2 regions of the Exiguobacterium sp. U13-1 genome follow, and region 1 is predicted to be linked to the other one. Evidence: a T-box and tRNA genes for the amino acid it is inferred to sense, from the RefSeq annotation. Region 1 holds a T-box; the other holds one or more tRNA genes.
The links. A T-box is a leader RNA that pairs with one kind of tRNA and senses whether it is charged. The one in region 1 lies ahead of leuS (leucine--tRNA ligase), so its partner is inferred to be a tRNA-Leu.

Region 1 (8,261 bases):
GAAACTACTTAGGTGGAAAAGCGTTTGACCGTCTCGGCGGCAAGAAGACGCTCGTCATCAGTGTCATCGGACTTGTCCTGTCTTCCGTCGGCTTGTTGCTGTTTCATCAGACGTACCTCGGATACGTCGCGATGCTTGGATTGATTGGATTCGTCGGTGGGATGGTTTTTCCGACGATCTACGCGATGACGGGTGTCATTTGGCCTGAAGGCGGGCGTCGTGCCTTTAATGCGATCTATGTCGCACAAAACGTCGGTGTAGCGCTCGGGACAGCTGTCAGTGGTCAAATCGCTGCCTTTTCGATTCAGTACATCTTCATCGCCAATCTCGTCCTCTACATCGCCTTTGCCATCATTTTGTTCGTCGGGTTGTCCTGGATTCAGGCACCAGCGCGGATGCATGCGGCCCATGACGAGACCGAAACGACACGCATGCCCCTTGCACGCGGTGCGGCACGGACGATGTTGCTCGTCTCGATTGGTTATGCCTTACTTTGGTTCGTTTATGTGCAATGGCAGGGAACGTTTGCTGTACACACGAAATCGCTCGGTGTCACTATTTCCGAATACTCGATTCTTTGGACGATCAACGGAGCACTCATCGTGTTCGCGCAACCTTTACTAACACCAATTCTTCGTTGGTTTGGAGATGACTTAAAACGACAACTGATGACCGGTACAGGAATCTTCCTCTTGTCTTATCTGATCGTTCCGTTCGCAGGTGGCTTCAAGATGTTCCTCGTCGCGATGATCATCCTGACGGTCGGTGAGATGTTCATCTGGCCAGCGGTTCCTGCTATGGCGGCGAGACTCGCGCCAATCGGAAAAGAAGGAGAATTCCAAGGGTACGTCAATATCGCTGCTTCAGCAGGGCGGATGATCAGTCCGACCGTTGGAGGGTTGATCTACGATTTATCCGGTATGTCAGCGGTCTTCTTGACATTGATTGGATTGATCCTGTTAGCGGGCGTCGTCTTCCTTCGTGCCATTCCTAAAATCACATCATGAGCATCATCTGTAAGACAGCGGACACTATGATTCGCTGTCTTTTGTTACGTCGTTCGTTCTAAAAACATAAAATAAACATTTAATAATATGGAATATTTCGGCAAAGAAACGGGTACTTTCTAAGCAAGAACTTGAAAAGAAAGGTCATATGAACGTTGCTTCTTTTTGACTGGAGGTGCACGAATGGAAAGGTGTCAATTCATCACAGATGCCGCAACTTGGACGACACACGTACAGCAACAGCCTCTTGATATCTTCTACAGTCACCAATACGTCACGCTCAATGCTAGACCGTCTGAGCAAGCGGTGCTGTTCCGTTATGAAGGTGATGCAGGAACCCTGTTCTATCCGTTTTTAAAGCGCCGGATTTTTGATACGCCTTATTCAGATCTCATCACGCCGTATGGCTATGGTGGACCGGAAATCATTGGTCAACTGACTGCGACTGAAATGCAGCATGCACGCTTATTGTTCGAAAGGTGGGCAGAGCGAGAAGCGATCGTCTCGGAAATGATTCGCTTTAATCCATTGACGGGGAATGAACGCTTCATGCGGGATTGGACGAAAGTCTCTTTCATCCGTCATACGACGAGTATCGATTTACGCCCTTCAATAGAGGACATCATGCAAACATTTCATAAGAAGACGAGAAGTATGATTCGCAAATCGCTTGCCTCTCCTTTAACTGTTAGAACAGGAACACGAGACGACTTACCTGTTTTTGTAGCGTTGTATCATGAAACGATGGACCGGAAGAATGCTTCGACTCATTACTATTTTACAGCGAATTATTTTGAGCAATTATTTGAAGCAAATCCACTCTGTGAGCCATTGTTACTGATTGCGGAAATCGACGGAGAACCTGTTGGTGGATACTTCGTATTGCTCGGAAAAGAATATGCCCACGGTCATTTGATTGGTTGTAAGCGGGACGAATCGAAGATGTTTCCGAATCAGCGACTCGAGTACGAAGCGATTCTTCAGGCGAAAGCACGCGGTCTCGTCGAACAACATCTCGGGGGTGGATATCAAGAACGGGATAGTCTCTTTGAGAGTAAATGCCGCTATACTGGATATCGACTATTTGAGTATCATCAAGGAAAATCGATTCTTCAACCAGCCATATACGATCAGTTATGTATACGATACGGGTCAGATGCCGATTCGGATTATTTTCCGGCTTACCGACAAACCAGTGTCCAAATGGCGACAAGTTAAACAGTAAGTAAATGAAGAAGGTGAAACGACTACATTGTGTAGTCGTTTTTTTGATATGCTGAAATCATGATAGATCAATAAAGGGGGATGTGTCTTGAAAAAACGAGGTCTTATTTTTGATATGGATGGGGTCATCTTAGATAGTGAAATTCGCTACTTTGAGGTCCATCAGCAGATGTTTAAAACGTTATCGATTCCGCTCGATCCGGTTCAGTATGCGACGTTCATGGGAAAAACAGGAGATGAGATGTGGGAAGAACTTGTCGCGCAACACGACCTTCCAGAAACAGCGAGTGCGTTACTTGAAGAAGAACATCGCTTGTTTCAAATTCATGCAAAACCGGAAGAATGTGGTTTAAAAGAGGGAGTTAAACAAGTCATCGAACAAGCGGCGTCTCTTGGTTATGATATCGGGATCGCCTCTTCAAGTTCGCTTCAAAAAATCGAACGCGTCATCCGTCATTATGAGCTTCCAATCACGCATTACGTCAGTGGGGAAGAAGTCGTGCGTTCGAAGCCGGATCCTGCGATTTTTCGACTTGCAGCATCACGAATCGGGCACGCACCTGAAGAGTGTCTCGTCATCGAAGACGCTGCGAACGGGATGATCGGTGCAAAAGCAGCAGGCATGGAAGTGATTGCGCTTCTTGATGACCGGATGCCGACGCAACGTCTAGAACAAGCGGATCATGTGGCGCGATCGCATGCAGAAATCGAGGAAATTTTACGGAAGCGTTGACGCTTGAGGAAGAAACAGATTACACTAGGAAAAGATAGTCAATTGCATGGAACTGAAGTAGTAGGGGAAAGGTGCCGTCAAGAGAGCTGGTGGAAGGTGCGAACCAGTCGGTAACAACCGTGAACTCGTCAGGGAGCACGATTCGTGAAGTCGTAGTAGCGAATCCGGTCTTTCACACCGTTATCCGTGAATCAAGCGGTCTGTCATAGACAGACAACGTGGGTGGTACCGCGGAAGCCAAACCGGTCTTTCGTCCCTATTCCTAGGGGCGGAGGACCGGTTTTTTTAGATTAGAGGAGGAAAAGACATGCCGTACAATCATCGCGAAATCGAACCAAAATGGCAGGCGCGTTGGGATCAAGACAACGCCTTCGTCACGACAGAAGATCCAGAAAAAGAAGGGTTTTATGCCCTTGATATGTTCCCGTATCCGTCAGGTGCCGGACTCCACGTCGGTCACCCGGAAGGCTACACAGCAACGGATATCCTCGCACGGATGAAACGGATGCAAGGATACAACGTCTTGCACCCGATGGGATGGGATGCGTTCGGGTTACCAGCAGAACAATACGCCCTCGATACAGGGAATGACCCACGTGAATTCACAGCGAAAAACATCGAGACGTTCAAGCGTCAGCTGAAAGAACTTGGATTCTCCTATGACTGGGATCGTGAAATCAACACGACGGATCCGAAGTACTACAAATGGACACAGTGGATCTTTACGAAGTTGTATGAAAAAGGACTTGCGTTCGTGGACGAAGTCGCAGTCAACTGGTGCCCGGCACTTGGAACCGTTCTTGCGAATGAAGAAGTCATCGACGGATTATCTGAACGCGGAAATCATCCAGTCGTGCGTGTCCCGATGCGTCAATGGGTCTTAAAGATCACGGAATATGCAGATCGTCTTCTTGAAGATCTCGATGACCTTGATTGGCCGGATTCTGTCAAAGAGATGCAACGGAACTGGATCGGAAAATCAGAAGGTGCTGAAATCGACTTCACGATTGATGGACACAAAAAACAAGTCACGGTCTTTACGACACGTCCGGACACAATCTTTGGTGCGACGTACCTCGTGCTTGCGCCGGAGCATCCATTCGTAGCTGACATCACGACAGCGGATCACAAGGAAGCCGTCGATACGTACATTTCGCAAGTCCAAACAAAGTCGGATCTCGAGCGGACGGATTTAGCGAAGGAAAAAACAGGTGTCTTCACAGGTGCTTTTGCCGTCAACCCAATCTCAGGCGATCGCCTTCCAATCTGGATCGCTGATTATGTCCTTGCTTCGTACGGAACGGGTGCAATCATGGCTGTTCCAGGACACGATGAGCGTGACCATGAATTCGCGAAACAATTTGACTTGCCAATCGTTGAAGTCGTCGCGGGTGGAAACGTTGATGAAGCAGCCTATACAGGAGAGGGCGAACACGTCAACTCACATATGCTTGATGGTCTTGGAAAACAAGAAGCAATTGAGACGATGATTGCTGAACTCGAAACGAATCAAGTCGGACGTAAGAAAATCACGTATCGTCTCCGTGACTGGTTGTTCAGTCGTCAACGGTATTGGGGTGAACCGATTCCAGTTGTTCACATGGAAGATGGTTCAATGAAGACGCTCAGCCAAGAGGAATTGCCACTTGAACTTCCGATCATTCCGGAAATCAAACCGTCTGGTACTGGCGAATCACCACTTGCGCTTGCGGAAGACTGGTTGGATTATACGGATCCTGAAACAGGAATGAAAGGACGTCGCGAGACGAATACGATGCCACAATGGGGCGGAAGCTGCTGGTATTATCTTCGTTTCATCGATCCACATAATGAAGAGGCGATCGCGGATCCAGAAAAATTAAAATACTGGCTTCCAGTTGATATTTATATCGGTGGAGCGGAACATGCTGTTCTTCACTTGTTGTATGCGCGCTTCTGGCATAAAGTCTTGTATGATGCAGGCGTCGTACCAACAAAAGAACCATTCCAGAAGTTATACAACCAAGGGATGATTCTTGGAGAGAACAACGAGAAGATGTCGAAATCACGCGGTAACGTCATCAATCCGGATGAAATCGTCAAATCGCATGGTGCGGATACGTTACGCTTGTATGAAATGTTCATGGGACCACTCGATGCATCAGTTGCCTGGTCTGAAAACGGTCTTGACGGTGCGCGTCGTTTCCTCGACCGCGTCTGGCGCTTGTTCGAACGGACAGCAGACATTCAGGACGTCACAGAAGTCGATGCTGACTTCGAACGGACGTACCACCAGACGGTCAAGAAGGTCACAGAAGACTTCGCGAACATCCAGTTCAACACCGGAATTTCGCAACTCATGGTCTTCGTCAACGAAGCAAATAAGCAACCAGTTCTTCCACGTCACTTCCTTCGTGGATTCATTCAATTGTTAACACCAGTCGCACCGCACCTTGGTGAGGAACTCTGGGAACAACTTGGATTTGAAGAGACATTGACGTATGCGGCATGGCCAACATTCGATGAATCGAAACTGGTCAGCGATACGATGGAATTCGTCATTCAAGTGAACGGAAAAGTTCGCTCGAAAATCGAAATCAACATCGATGCGACAAAAGAAGAAATCGAAGCACTTGCCTTCGCTGATGAAAAGACACAAGAATGGATCGGCGACAAAACAGTTCGTAAAGTCATCGTCGTACCGAAAAAATTAATCAATATCGTGGCAAACTAAGCCATAGCCCCTTTCATTCGCTTGACGCGGATGGAAGGGGTTTCTTCATTTCCGTCGCAAGTCCGCTTTTTTTTTGAACGACCTTCTGCTACACTGAATCAGAAACCGAGAAAGAAAGGCGAGTACCATCAATGAAACGATCTTATATAGTCTATACAACGATTTTTGCTGTCGTTTCGGGGTTGATCCTTTGTATACTGCTCGTCTTCTCGAAGCCGGAGACGTTGTCACGTATTCAGGAAACGTTCGCGAAAATCGAGACGCAATCGAAGCATCAGGCAGCCGTTAAACAGGTGCCACCGAAAACGCCTTCAGCTATTCCAAATCCAGAAGAGCCGTTAATCAAAAATGTCCAACAAATGTTATATGATGATTCCATTGGTTCGTACCTCGTCGTCACAGACGATTATCGTTTCTTTGAAATCAGTGGAACCGGAGAACGCATCAATGCATCTTTCCAGTTAGAAGAAGGAAAGTTGTTGCTCGCTGGTCTTGACGGTATGACCCTCGTTGACGGGGAGACCGTCGCGCTATTGACGTCGAATCAGATTCTGGTCACGATTACGCGAAAAGATGGTGTCTGGAGCGAAGAGAAACGTGAAAAAGTACAAGGAACGACGATACGGGACAGTTTCCACGGTCTTGGATATGATACGAAGAAGAAAGAATTCTATACGATTAATCATATTCGAGCACTGGGACGAGTCGAGGTGACCTATTTTGCGATGAAAGAGGATAAGATCAAGATTGATCCTGACGCCTCGGAAAAGAAAAAACGTGCGTTGAAGAAAAAACAGAAACCACCTTATCTGTCAGTCATCAAACGGGAGAAGATTGAAGCGGCGAGTGGGATGCGAAGTGATGCGAAGAAATCGTTCGAGTCTGAGTTCCGACCGATTGGTCTTGCTGAACGACAAGGTCGGATCTACACACTGGATTCAGAATCCCTCTATCTCTATTCGATCGATCGAAAGGACAAAACGATCACGGGCGAGACAGCCAGTCCGAAAGTATATGGTTCGAAGGGGATTTTCGTGCAAGATAATGAGTTGTTTGCGTTAGTCGTCACGGATAAATTCTCAAGCCGATCGTTTACACCGATCGATTAAATCCTGACACAATAAGACCCGATTCCTCTGCTAAACAGAAGAATCGGGTCTTATTCATATTAAAAGACAGAGTCACGTGCCATCTCTGCAGCGTGACTACCGGCGCAATGACCCGTCACGAATGCAGCGGTGATGTTGTAACCACCTGTATAGCCATGGATATCAAGAATCTCTCCGGCAAAGAATAACCGGTCAGCTTTTTTCGACATCATCGTCTTTGGATCAATCTCTTTGATCGAGACGCCACCACCCGTGACGAAAGCTTTATCAAAGTCGAGCGTTCCTGTTGCTTTCAATGGGAATCGTTTTAATTTTTGCAAGAAGTCCGTCCAGTCCTGTTTCTTGACTTGTGTACAGACTTCATCGCCAAATCCGATTTGAGCAAAGAGAAGTTCAAGTAGACGTTCCGGCACGAAGCCGCGGAGGGCATTGCGCACCGTTTTCTTGGGATTGGCTGCAAGTGCGGCTTGGAAGCGTTCCGTTAACGCACCGAGTGATTCGTCCGGGAAGAGATCGATTGATAGATGGACGATCGTCTCCTTCGAACGTTTGCGCTCCTTGATCGTGTACTGGCTACAGCGTAAAGCAATCGGACCGCTTAAACCGAAGTGTGTGAAGAGTAGATCACCCGTATGTGTTTTGATTGCTTTGTCCTTTTTACCGTGGACCGTTAAGGCGACGTCACGCAGCGACAGCCCTTGTAATGTTTTTTCGTGAATGAACGTATCCCCTAATAAGATCGGGACTTCGGTCGGGAAGAGCTCCGTGATCGTATGACCCGCTTTTTCAGCCCACGGATAGCCGTCGCCTGTCGAACCGGTATGCGGAACGGATTGTCCGCCAACCGCGACGATACAACTCTTTGCTTCAAGGCGCATGCCGTTCTCTAAGAGGACAGCTGCAAAAGACCCATCCGGATGGAAGTCGAGCGTAGCGACTTGCGCGTCTGTTTGAATCTCGGCGCCATGCGCGCGAATTTGATCAATCAATACACGAACGACATCTGCGGCTTTATCCGAAACAGGGAACATCCGCCCGTTGTCTTCTTCTTTGAGTGCGACACCAAACCCTTCGAAGAGTTCGATGATCGATTCATTGTTGAATTGAGAGAAGGCGCTGTAAAGAAAACGTCCGTTTCCCGGAATCGACTGGACGAGCTCATCGAGTGGTTTTCGGTTCGTGACGTTGCAACGTCCGCCGCCTGAGATTGCAAGCTTCCGACCTAATTTATTTCCTTTATCAAGCAGGAGCGTCCGAGCTCCTGCTTGTAAAGAGGCGAGCGTCGCCATTAAGCCGCTCGGTCCGCCTCCGATTACGATTACATCGTACATATGGTCACCTCATTCATAGAATTCTGCTTGTTTCACTTTAGCAGAAGTTGTGACTGTAAACAAACCGTCTCTTTCAATTCAAGATAGACAGCGGTATAATGATTTGCAATTGTGTACGAGAGAACTTGTATAATGAGACAGTCA
Region 2 (8,261 bases), 580 kb from region 1:
TTGATTCGGCAAGTTCTGGTACTTTGATTTCCATCGTATTCTCCCCCTATGACTCGATTCTATCTTAAGTTATGATGTGTGATTTGATACGTGTGATGGTGCTGTTGGAGTAGAAGCAGTCGCTGTGAGTGCATCATTGATGATACGTGCCTGCTCTACTTTATGACCTGACGGGTCACCTTCTGCTGTACTTGAACGGCGACGACGACCGATGTAACGGACGGTTTGGATGCCGTTCGGTGCGACTGTCTCAAGTCGAGGTTCCATGAAGGACCAAGCCCCCATGTTTTTCGGTTCTTCTTGTACCCAGACCATCTCTTCGACGGCTTCATAGCGCGCGATGACTTCTTGTAAGGCTTTCGCCGGGAACGGATACAACTCCTCGACCCGGACGATTTGTAGCCAATCGAGATTCTCATCTGATTTTGAAACGGCTTCCGCTAGATCGATTGCCATCTTACCAGAACAGAACACAAGACGTTTAACTCGATCTGGTGCTTCGCCAAGTCCAGCTTGTTCGATGACACGTTGGAAACTACCTTCCGTCAACTCAGAGACATCCGATGTTGCAAGCGGATGACGCAAGAGACTCTTCGGCGTCATGACGACGAGCGGTCGGACTTCCTCTTTTCCGAGAATCGCTGCTTGTCGGCGCAATAAGTGGAAGTACTGGGCAGCACTCGATACGTTCGCGACTGTCCAGTTTTTCTCACCCGATAACGTCAAGAAGCGTTCTAAACGACCACTCGAGTGTTCTGGTCCTTGCCCTTCATAACCATGCGGAAGCAACATGACGAGACCTGACGTTTGTCCCCATTTCGCGCGGCTAGCTGAGATGAACTGGTCGAAGATGACTTGACCTGAGTTCGCAAAGTCCCCATATTGCGCTTCCCATAATACGAGCGTTTCCGGAGCGAAGACGTTATAACCGTATTCAAAACCAAGTACACCTGCTTCAGACAACGGACTGTTGTAGACCGAGAATGATGCAGTTGCCGTTGATAAGGCATGGAGTGGCGAGAAGCCTTCTCCTGTTTTCACATCATGAAGATTAATGTTCCGTTGTGCGAACGTTCCTCGTTCAGAATCTTGACCGCTCAAGCGGATGGGTATTCCATCTGAGAGAATCGAAGCGAACGCCAATGTTTCGGCATGTCCCCAGTCAATTCCGTTCTTTGTCGAGAACGCATCCGTCCGGCGCTTCAGGACCTTCTCAAGTTTATGGAACACCTGGAAGCCATCCGGCCACTGTAATAATTCTTCGTTGTACGCTGTTAGTGTTTCGATCGAGACCCCTGTCTCGATTGTCGGTACCCCTTTAAAGACGACATCCGGCATGACCCCACCATACTCTTTCTCGACGTTCGGTACTTTCTCTCGAGCCGCTTTCATCTGATCATTGATCGATGTTTCAATCGATTGAATTTCGTCAGCTGTCGCATCCCCATTCGCGACAAGCGTTTTCCCGTACAAGATACGAATTGGATCATGTTTATGAATCAAATCATATAAGACCGGGTTCGTATTCATCGGTTCATCCATTTCGTTATGACCAAAACGACGGTATCCGATTAAATCAATCATGACATCCTTCTTAAACGTTGCCCGGTACTCGCTCGCGAGTAACGCGACAGCGAGACAGCTTTCCGGCTCATCTGCGTTGACGTGGAAGACTGGGATCTCATACCCTTTGGCAAGATCACTCGAGTAACGCGTCGAACGGGAGTCCGTCGGCTCCGTTGTGAAGCCGATCGTGTTATTCGCGATGATATGAATCGTTCCGCCGGTGTTATATCCTTTGAGATTCGCTAAATTCAACGTTTCAGCCACGATTCCTTGACCTGGGAACGCTGCATCCCCGTGAATGAGGATCGCAGCAGCAGCTGCTTGCTCTTGGCGTGGTGCCCCTTTTTGTGAGCGATCATCTTGTGCCGCACGTGTGAAGCCTTCAACGACTGGGTCGACGAACTCAAGGTGCGACGGATTGTTTGCAAGCGTCATCCGGACGTTACGTGTCTCTTGCTCGAGTTTTCGGTTTAAACCGAGGTGATACTTCACGTCGCCTGTCCAACCGTACGTGATCCCAATCGAGCCTTCAGATGGAACGAGATCATGGTTCGGTGCATGTTGGAACTCAGCAAAGATCATTTCATATGGCTTCCCGAGTACGTGCGCCAAAACGTTCAACCGTCCACGGTGTGCCATTCCGATATTGATCGTCTCCGACCCGTTCGAGATGAGGTGTCCGACGATCGTGTCGAGCAATGGCACCATTGCGTCAAGTCCCTCAATCGAGAACCGCTTTTGACCGACATATGTTTTGTGCAAGTATTTTTCGAAAAGGTCCGTTTCAGCCAAGCGTTTGAATAACTGTTTCTTTTGTTCAGCATCTAGCGTCGCTGTCAAAGCACCTTGCTCGATTTTTTGACGGAGCCATTTCTTTTCATCGAGATCGTCGACATGCTGGAACTCAACAGCGGCTGCTCCCGTGTACTGTGCCTTTAAATGTTCGATGCCTTCATACGCGTCCTGTATACCAGTTGGTGGTTCAGGGCAGACGAGTGAGACTGGCATTTTCCGAAGATCTGCCTCTGTCAATCCGTACTGACTCAATTCGAATAATCCTGTTTCTCGCGGATGGTCCTTCAGCGGATAGATATCCGCCGCAAGATGTCCTTTTGCACGAATTTGTTCCGCTAAACGATTCGCCGCAAGATATTTTTCGAAATCTCCTGTCTCGACTTGCATCGGTACGACTGGTTCCGTCACGGGTGCACCATGCTCTTCGAAATACGCACGTGTCTCCTCATCAACGGATGTCTTGTCTTCTAAAAAACGCTCGTACAATTCAATAATGTAGCCAAGGTTTGGTCCATAAAATGCTTGTTGATCTTGCTCGTGGCCTGCCATGTACGGTTCCCCCCGTTTCTATATTTCTCCCCACACATCCAGTGGATACTCGATGTGTTTCCAGCCCTCTACCTGTTAGCGCTTTCAAAAGGAATTGCATGAATAAAACGCTGAACGTCATGAGAAGGAATGACCGTGTCATTCTTCCATGAAAGTGCCTTCGTTACTATATTACTACTCTTTTCCTATGTGTGCATTTCGAATTCCCAAATTCTCACGCTTAAATGTATAAGTTTTTCTTATGACCACTTGCCTAGTTATTTATGATTCGTCAAAAAACCGGCGTATCCGCATTTAGATACGCCGGTCTCATCATAAGACTTTACTAAGGAACGATTGCGTCCGTTCGTGTTGTGGAGAATCAAATAATGCTTGTGGTACGTTCTCTTCGACGATATAACCACCATCCATGAATAAGACGCGATCTCCAACCTCTCGAGCAAATCCCATCTCATGGGTCACGACGACCATCGTCATGCCTTCAAGAGCAAGTTGTTTCATGACGGCAAGCACGTCACCTACCATTTCCGGGTCAAGTGCTGACGTTGGCTCATCAAACAACATGATTTTCGGATTCATTGCAAGCGCGCGGGCAATCGCGACCCGTTGTTTTTGACCACCAGATAATTCACCTGGATAATTATCCGCTTTTTCACGTAATCCGACTTTATCAAGGAGTTCAAGTGCCCGCTGTTTCGCCTGTTCTTTATCCGATTTACGTACTTTGATCGGTGCGAGCGTGACGTTTTCTAACACAGTTTTATGCGGGAAGAGATTAAAATGTTGAAAGACCATCCCTACTTCTTCCCGGACCTTGTTAATATCGACCTTTGGACTCGTAATGTCGAAATCATCGACAATGACCGTGCCACCTGTAATCTCTTCCAATCGATTCAAACAGCGTAAAAACGTACTTTTCCCAGATCCCGACGGACCGATGACACAGACGACTTCTTTTTCGGCAATCGAGACGTTGATGTCTTTTAAGACTTCATTCGAACCGAAGGATTTCTTTAGATTCTTTACTTCAATGATACTCATCGTAATGTAAACCTCCGTTCCAAAAACTTCGCCACTAAGGACAAGAGATAAATGATGACGAAGTACATCAATCCGACGACGGACCAGACGATGAATGGTTCAAACGTCGTTGACTGCTGTACTTGACCTTGTTGCGTCAAGTCAGCGATGCCGATAATCGACAACAACGATGTATCTTTTAAGCTAATGATCGATTGGTTCGTAATCGTTGGTAACATCCGCCGGAATGCTTGCGGTAAGATGATCTGCACCATCGTTTGACGCCCTGTCATCCCGAGTGAACGTGCAGCTTCTGTTTGTCCTTTATCAATCGATTGGATACCAGCTCGAATGATCTCTGCAAAATAAGCACCGGCATTGATTGCGACCGTCAGTATCCCTGCATACATCCGGTCCATCGATAACCATTCGAGCGAGTTAAGTCCAAAATAGATGAAGAATAACTGAACGATGAACGGCGTTCCGCGAATGACATCAATATAGACAATCGCGATCCCGTTTAAGATTTTTGATGGTGATAAGCGCATCAATGCGACGACTAAGCCAATCAGAAAGCCGACGATGACCGCGATGATGAAAATATACAATGTGACTTGAAGCCCTTCCAAGAAAAATGGAAATGCGGTTTTGACCACTTCCATTGGCTATCCCACTCCCTTATTGCCTTGCGACTTATTTCAGATACGTATCAACGATTTTATCGTATTCACCGTTTTCTTTTAGATTCGCAAGTCCTTTGTTGATTTTCTTCATCAGATCCTCGTTCTCACCTTTTAAGACAGCGATTCCGTAATTGTCCCCGTTGAGACGGTCTCCGACAAGTTTTAATCCAAGGTTTTGTTGTTTGTTTGCATATGAGATGACAGGATAATCTTCAATCAAGGCTGCTGCGTTACCGTTCTTCACTTCTTGGAACATCGCTGGGCTGTCATTGAACTGTGTGACTGTGAAGCCAAGCTTATCTGCGTTATCCGTTGCATATTTCGCACCCGTCGTTCCCTTTTTGACGGCTACTTTTTTCCCTTTTAAATCGTTGACGGATTTAATACCATTCTCATCTTCTTTGACGACTAAAATAAGACCAGCTTTGAAGTATGGATCTGAGAATGTGACGACTTTCTTCCGTTCTGGCGTAATACTCATACCGGCAATGGCAACGTCCAATTGATTGGCTTGAAGTGCCGGAATGATACCGCTAAAGTCCATTGCTTCAAATTGAATCTTGAAGTTCTGATCCTTCGCGATTGCTTTCATGAGATCAATGTCGATTCCCTTGTACGTATCCCCATCTTTATATTCAAATGGTGGGTACGTGACGTCAATGCCGACCTTATACGTCTTTCCTTCTGACGACTCTTCTTCTTTCGAACCGATGCTACATGCACCAAGCACGAGAACACAGCTCATCAAGAGCGCTAGCAAGATACTCCCTTTTTTCATGTTTGTTTCCCCTCTCCTATGTGTTAAAGATTGTTAACTCTACTTAGTACTTTCCCTGAAGAGTACCCTCTTTAAAACGTATTTTACCAGAAAAATTCTAAAAAGATAAACTTTTCTGAATTTTTATTCGTTGAAACCGTTTTCTATTCATCATCAAAAAAGAAGGCAACCCCTTGCTGGGATTGCCTCCTTCAATCATTTATGCCGCCGAGAGGACTTGAACCTCCACGGTGTTGCCACCACTAGATTCTGAGTCTAGCGCGTCTACCAGTTCCGCCACGACGACGTTGATTTATGATATTAATATAGCGGGTAACGAACTGAGTTGTCAATCATTTCGCAAGATGTTGCGAACGAACTTCTCGACGACATCATCATACAATGCCGGATCCTCAAAATAGGCCATCGCGTGAGCGGCATTCGGAATGACGACGAGCTCTTTTTCTGTTGGACAAGCTTCATACAGCTCATATACCATATCTGTCGGTACAAACGTATCTGCCCCACCATGGATGAACAAAATTGGTACCTGTGCTTTTTTGACTTGTTTCAGCGCTGATGCTTCACGGAACGTATAACCTGCCTTTAGCTTCGTCAATACGCTCGTCATACCTAAAAACGGGAAATGTGGTAGTCGATACATCCGCTTCATCTGATACGCAAGTACAGCATTGACGGACGTATAGGCACAATCAGAAATGATTCCTTTGATCTGTGGTGGGAGTTGCTCGCCACTCGTCATCAATACGGTCGCCCCTCCCATCGACACCCCATGCAAGAACAGTTTCGCATCCTGTCCAATCCGTTCAATCAGATAGTTCGACCAACTGAGACAATCTTCCCGATCATGCCATCCGAATCCGATATAGTGACCGTCACTCATTCCGTGTCCTCGATTATCCGGCATCATGACATGAAAACCGGCCTGATGGTACAGATAGGCGAATCCGGCTAAATCCGTTCCGACGCCTCCGTATCCGTGCACGAGAATGACAATCCGATCTGATGGAACAGGAGACGGAAGGAAGTGCCCGCGTAACGTCAAACCATCTTTCGCTTCAATCTCGATCCGCTCGAGCGGCTGCTCCTTGATCCAGGTCTGTCCAGGTTGCATCAATCGGACCATCTCATCACTCAAATCCCGATTATTCGATAAGAAAGGCTTCGGATTCGTGGCGATTGCCATCTCATAAAAATAATAACTCGCTGCTACTAATCCGGATCCGATGACTCCGATTCCAATTTTTGTTCTGCGACGCATCTGCCCCACTCCTTCTTTCAGTTATAGCTCGATCTTCAGTTGAGCAGCATGGTCATCCTCTTCATCCTGCAAGACTTGTTGACGTAATCGTTGTTCTTGTTGCTGACGCCGGTAGGCAAACTCTTGGACAAGCTCTGTACCCGTGAACCCATCTTCTACGAGTTCGCTCAATAAATCCGTTTCTGTCTCGACGACCTCGCCCGGACGTCGCATGACGAGAACATCTCCGACTTGTGCAATCAGCAATTCATCTTCTAGACGAAGTGCATCGTAAAATGGTTCCGGTAACGTCATTCGACGTGTCTCCGGATTGATATGGACGCGTTTATAAACGCCTAATGCTTGAAACTTACGACGTGCCATTGCGTGCTCTCCTTTTTAGTTGAACGTCAGATCGATTCGTGAATCTTTTCCTTGAATACGAACCGTACCCGTCGCTCCATTGATTAACGTCAACTGTGGCGGCTGATGACCGATGTCAAGATCATATAAGACTGGTAAGCCCGTTTCATCTGCTAGATACTGATACACGTCTAGCCATGTCAGATCTTCTGTGATCCTTGCAGACGTACGACCGAATAAAAAGCCAGCCGCATGGTCAAACCATCCTGCATACGCCATTTGTCGAAGTGTCCGGTGCACCTCTGCTGAACTCGCTTCAGACACCTCGAAGTACCAGAGTATCGGTTCTCCGTTGATTTCTTCACGCTGGAAACGCTGTACATCTCCGTACGGTGTCCCAATCAGATGGCGAATCGTCTCAAGACACCCACCAAGTATCCGTCCGGTCACTTCTGTTCGCTCATCAAGTGCTTTCCATTCGGTCGCTTCCGTCAGTTGAAATAACGAACCTGCTGGACGTTCTTGGTCTGTCCACTCGGATTGATAACGATCGGAAGCCCACTGTGTGACGGTTCCTCCAGTTGGCGTTGCGAGCACCCGTCGCCAGGCACTTGTCGTCTCGTCCCATTCTTCACTTCGAAGCTCAACGAAATTCGGACCATGTGCTGTCGCCATCCCCGTCTGAAGCGTCAGACTGAGCAATAACGTACTGATATCGGAATAGCCAAGCAACCATTTCGGTTGGTACGTAGCTAGCGCCAACTCGGGTAAAAGATCAATGGCGCGTTCCCCACCAAATGGCGGGATAACGGCATCAATCGTCTCATCCGTCATCATCTGATTCAATTCTTCGGCGCGTTGTTTAACCGGCGCACTCGCAGCAAGTTGATGCGACCAAATCGTTTCGCCCAAACGGACGTTCATTTGCCGTGCTTGTACTTGTTCAACTGCTCGTTCGACCCATTCCTGTTGCTGTTCACGTAATCCGGAGGAGGGCGCCGTCACTCCGATCGTTTGACCTGTCCAACCTAAAAATGGATATTTCATGGTGACCCCTATAATGTCATAGTGTGAAACTATCTTCTCGTCAAAATATGAGTTCATTATACCGTTCTTATGCCGCATTACCAACTTTTATCCTGTTAGAACGTCGTGATACGAACAAAAAACACGATTCCGCACAAGCGACCTGAATGAACAAGTCACCTCGACGAAATCGTGTTTGAATCTTTTTTAACTTGATGCTGATAGTTCAGCATATTCCTCT

Region 2: it encodes a tRNA-Leu, which carries the amino acid that the T-box ahead of leuS (leucine--tRNA ligase) is inferred to sense. The anticodon was not compared.

The regions. Positions count from the first base shown of each region.
Region 1 covers NZ_CP015731.1:2,830,530-2,838,790, reverse strand. The annotation lists gene ESP131_RS14715 (MDR family MFS transporter) at 1-1,007, shown strand, start outside; gene ESP131_RS14710 (peptidoglycan bridge formation glycyltransferase FemA/FemB family protein) at 1,191-2,225, shown strand; gene ESP131_RS14705 (HAD family hydrolase) at 2,320-2,964, shown strand; T-box leader at 3,003-3,225, shown strand; gene leuS (leucine--tRNA ligase) at 3,272-5,677, shown strand; gene ESP131_RS14695 (hypothetical protein) at 5,809-6,786, shown strand; gene ESP131_RS14690 (BaiN/RdsA family NAD(P)/FAD-dependent oxidoreductase) at 6,846-8,117, opposite strand.
Region 2 covers NZ_CP015731.1:2,254,285-2,262,545, forward strand. The annotation lists gene odhB (2-oxoglutarate dehydrogenase complex dihydrolipoyllysine-residue succinyltransferase) at 1-34, opposite strand, end outside; gene ESP131_RS11840 (2-oxoglutarate dehydrogenase E1 component) at 70-2,910, opposite strand; gene ESP131_RS11845 (amino acid ABC transporter ATP-binding protein) at 3,223-3,951, opposite strand; gene ESP131_RS11850 (amino acid ABC transporter permease) at 3,948-4,592, opposite strand; gene ESP131_RS11855 (transporter substrate-binding domain-containing protein) at 4,624-5,391, opposite strand; tRNA gene ESP131_RS11860 (tRNA-Leu) at 5,594-5,677, opposite strand; gene ESP131_RS11865 (alpha/beta hydrolase) at 5,720-6,652, opposite strand; gene ESP131_RS11870 (hypothetical protein) at 6,674-7,015, opposite strand; gene ESP131_RS11875 (S66 family peptidase) at 7,031-8,041, opposite strand; gene ESP131_RS11880 (DUF779 domain-containing protein) at 8,228-8,261, opposite strand, start outside.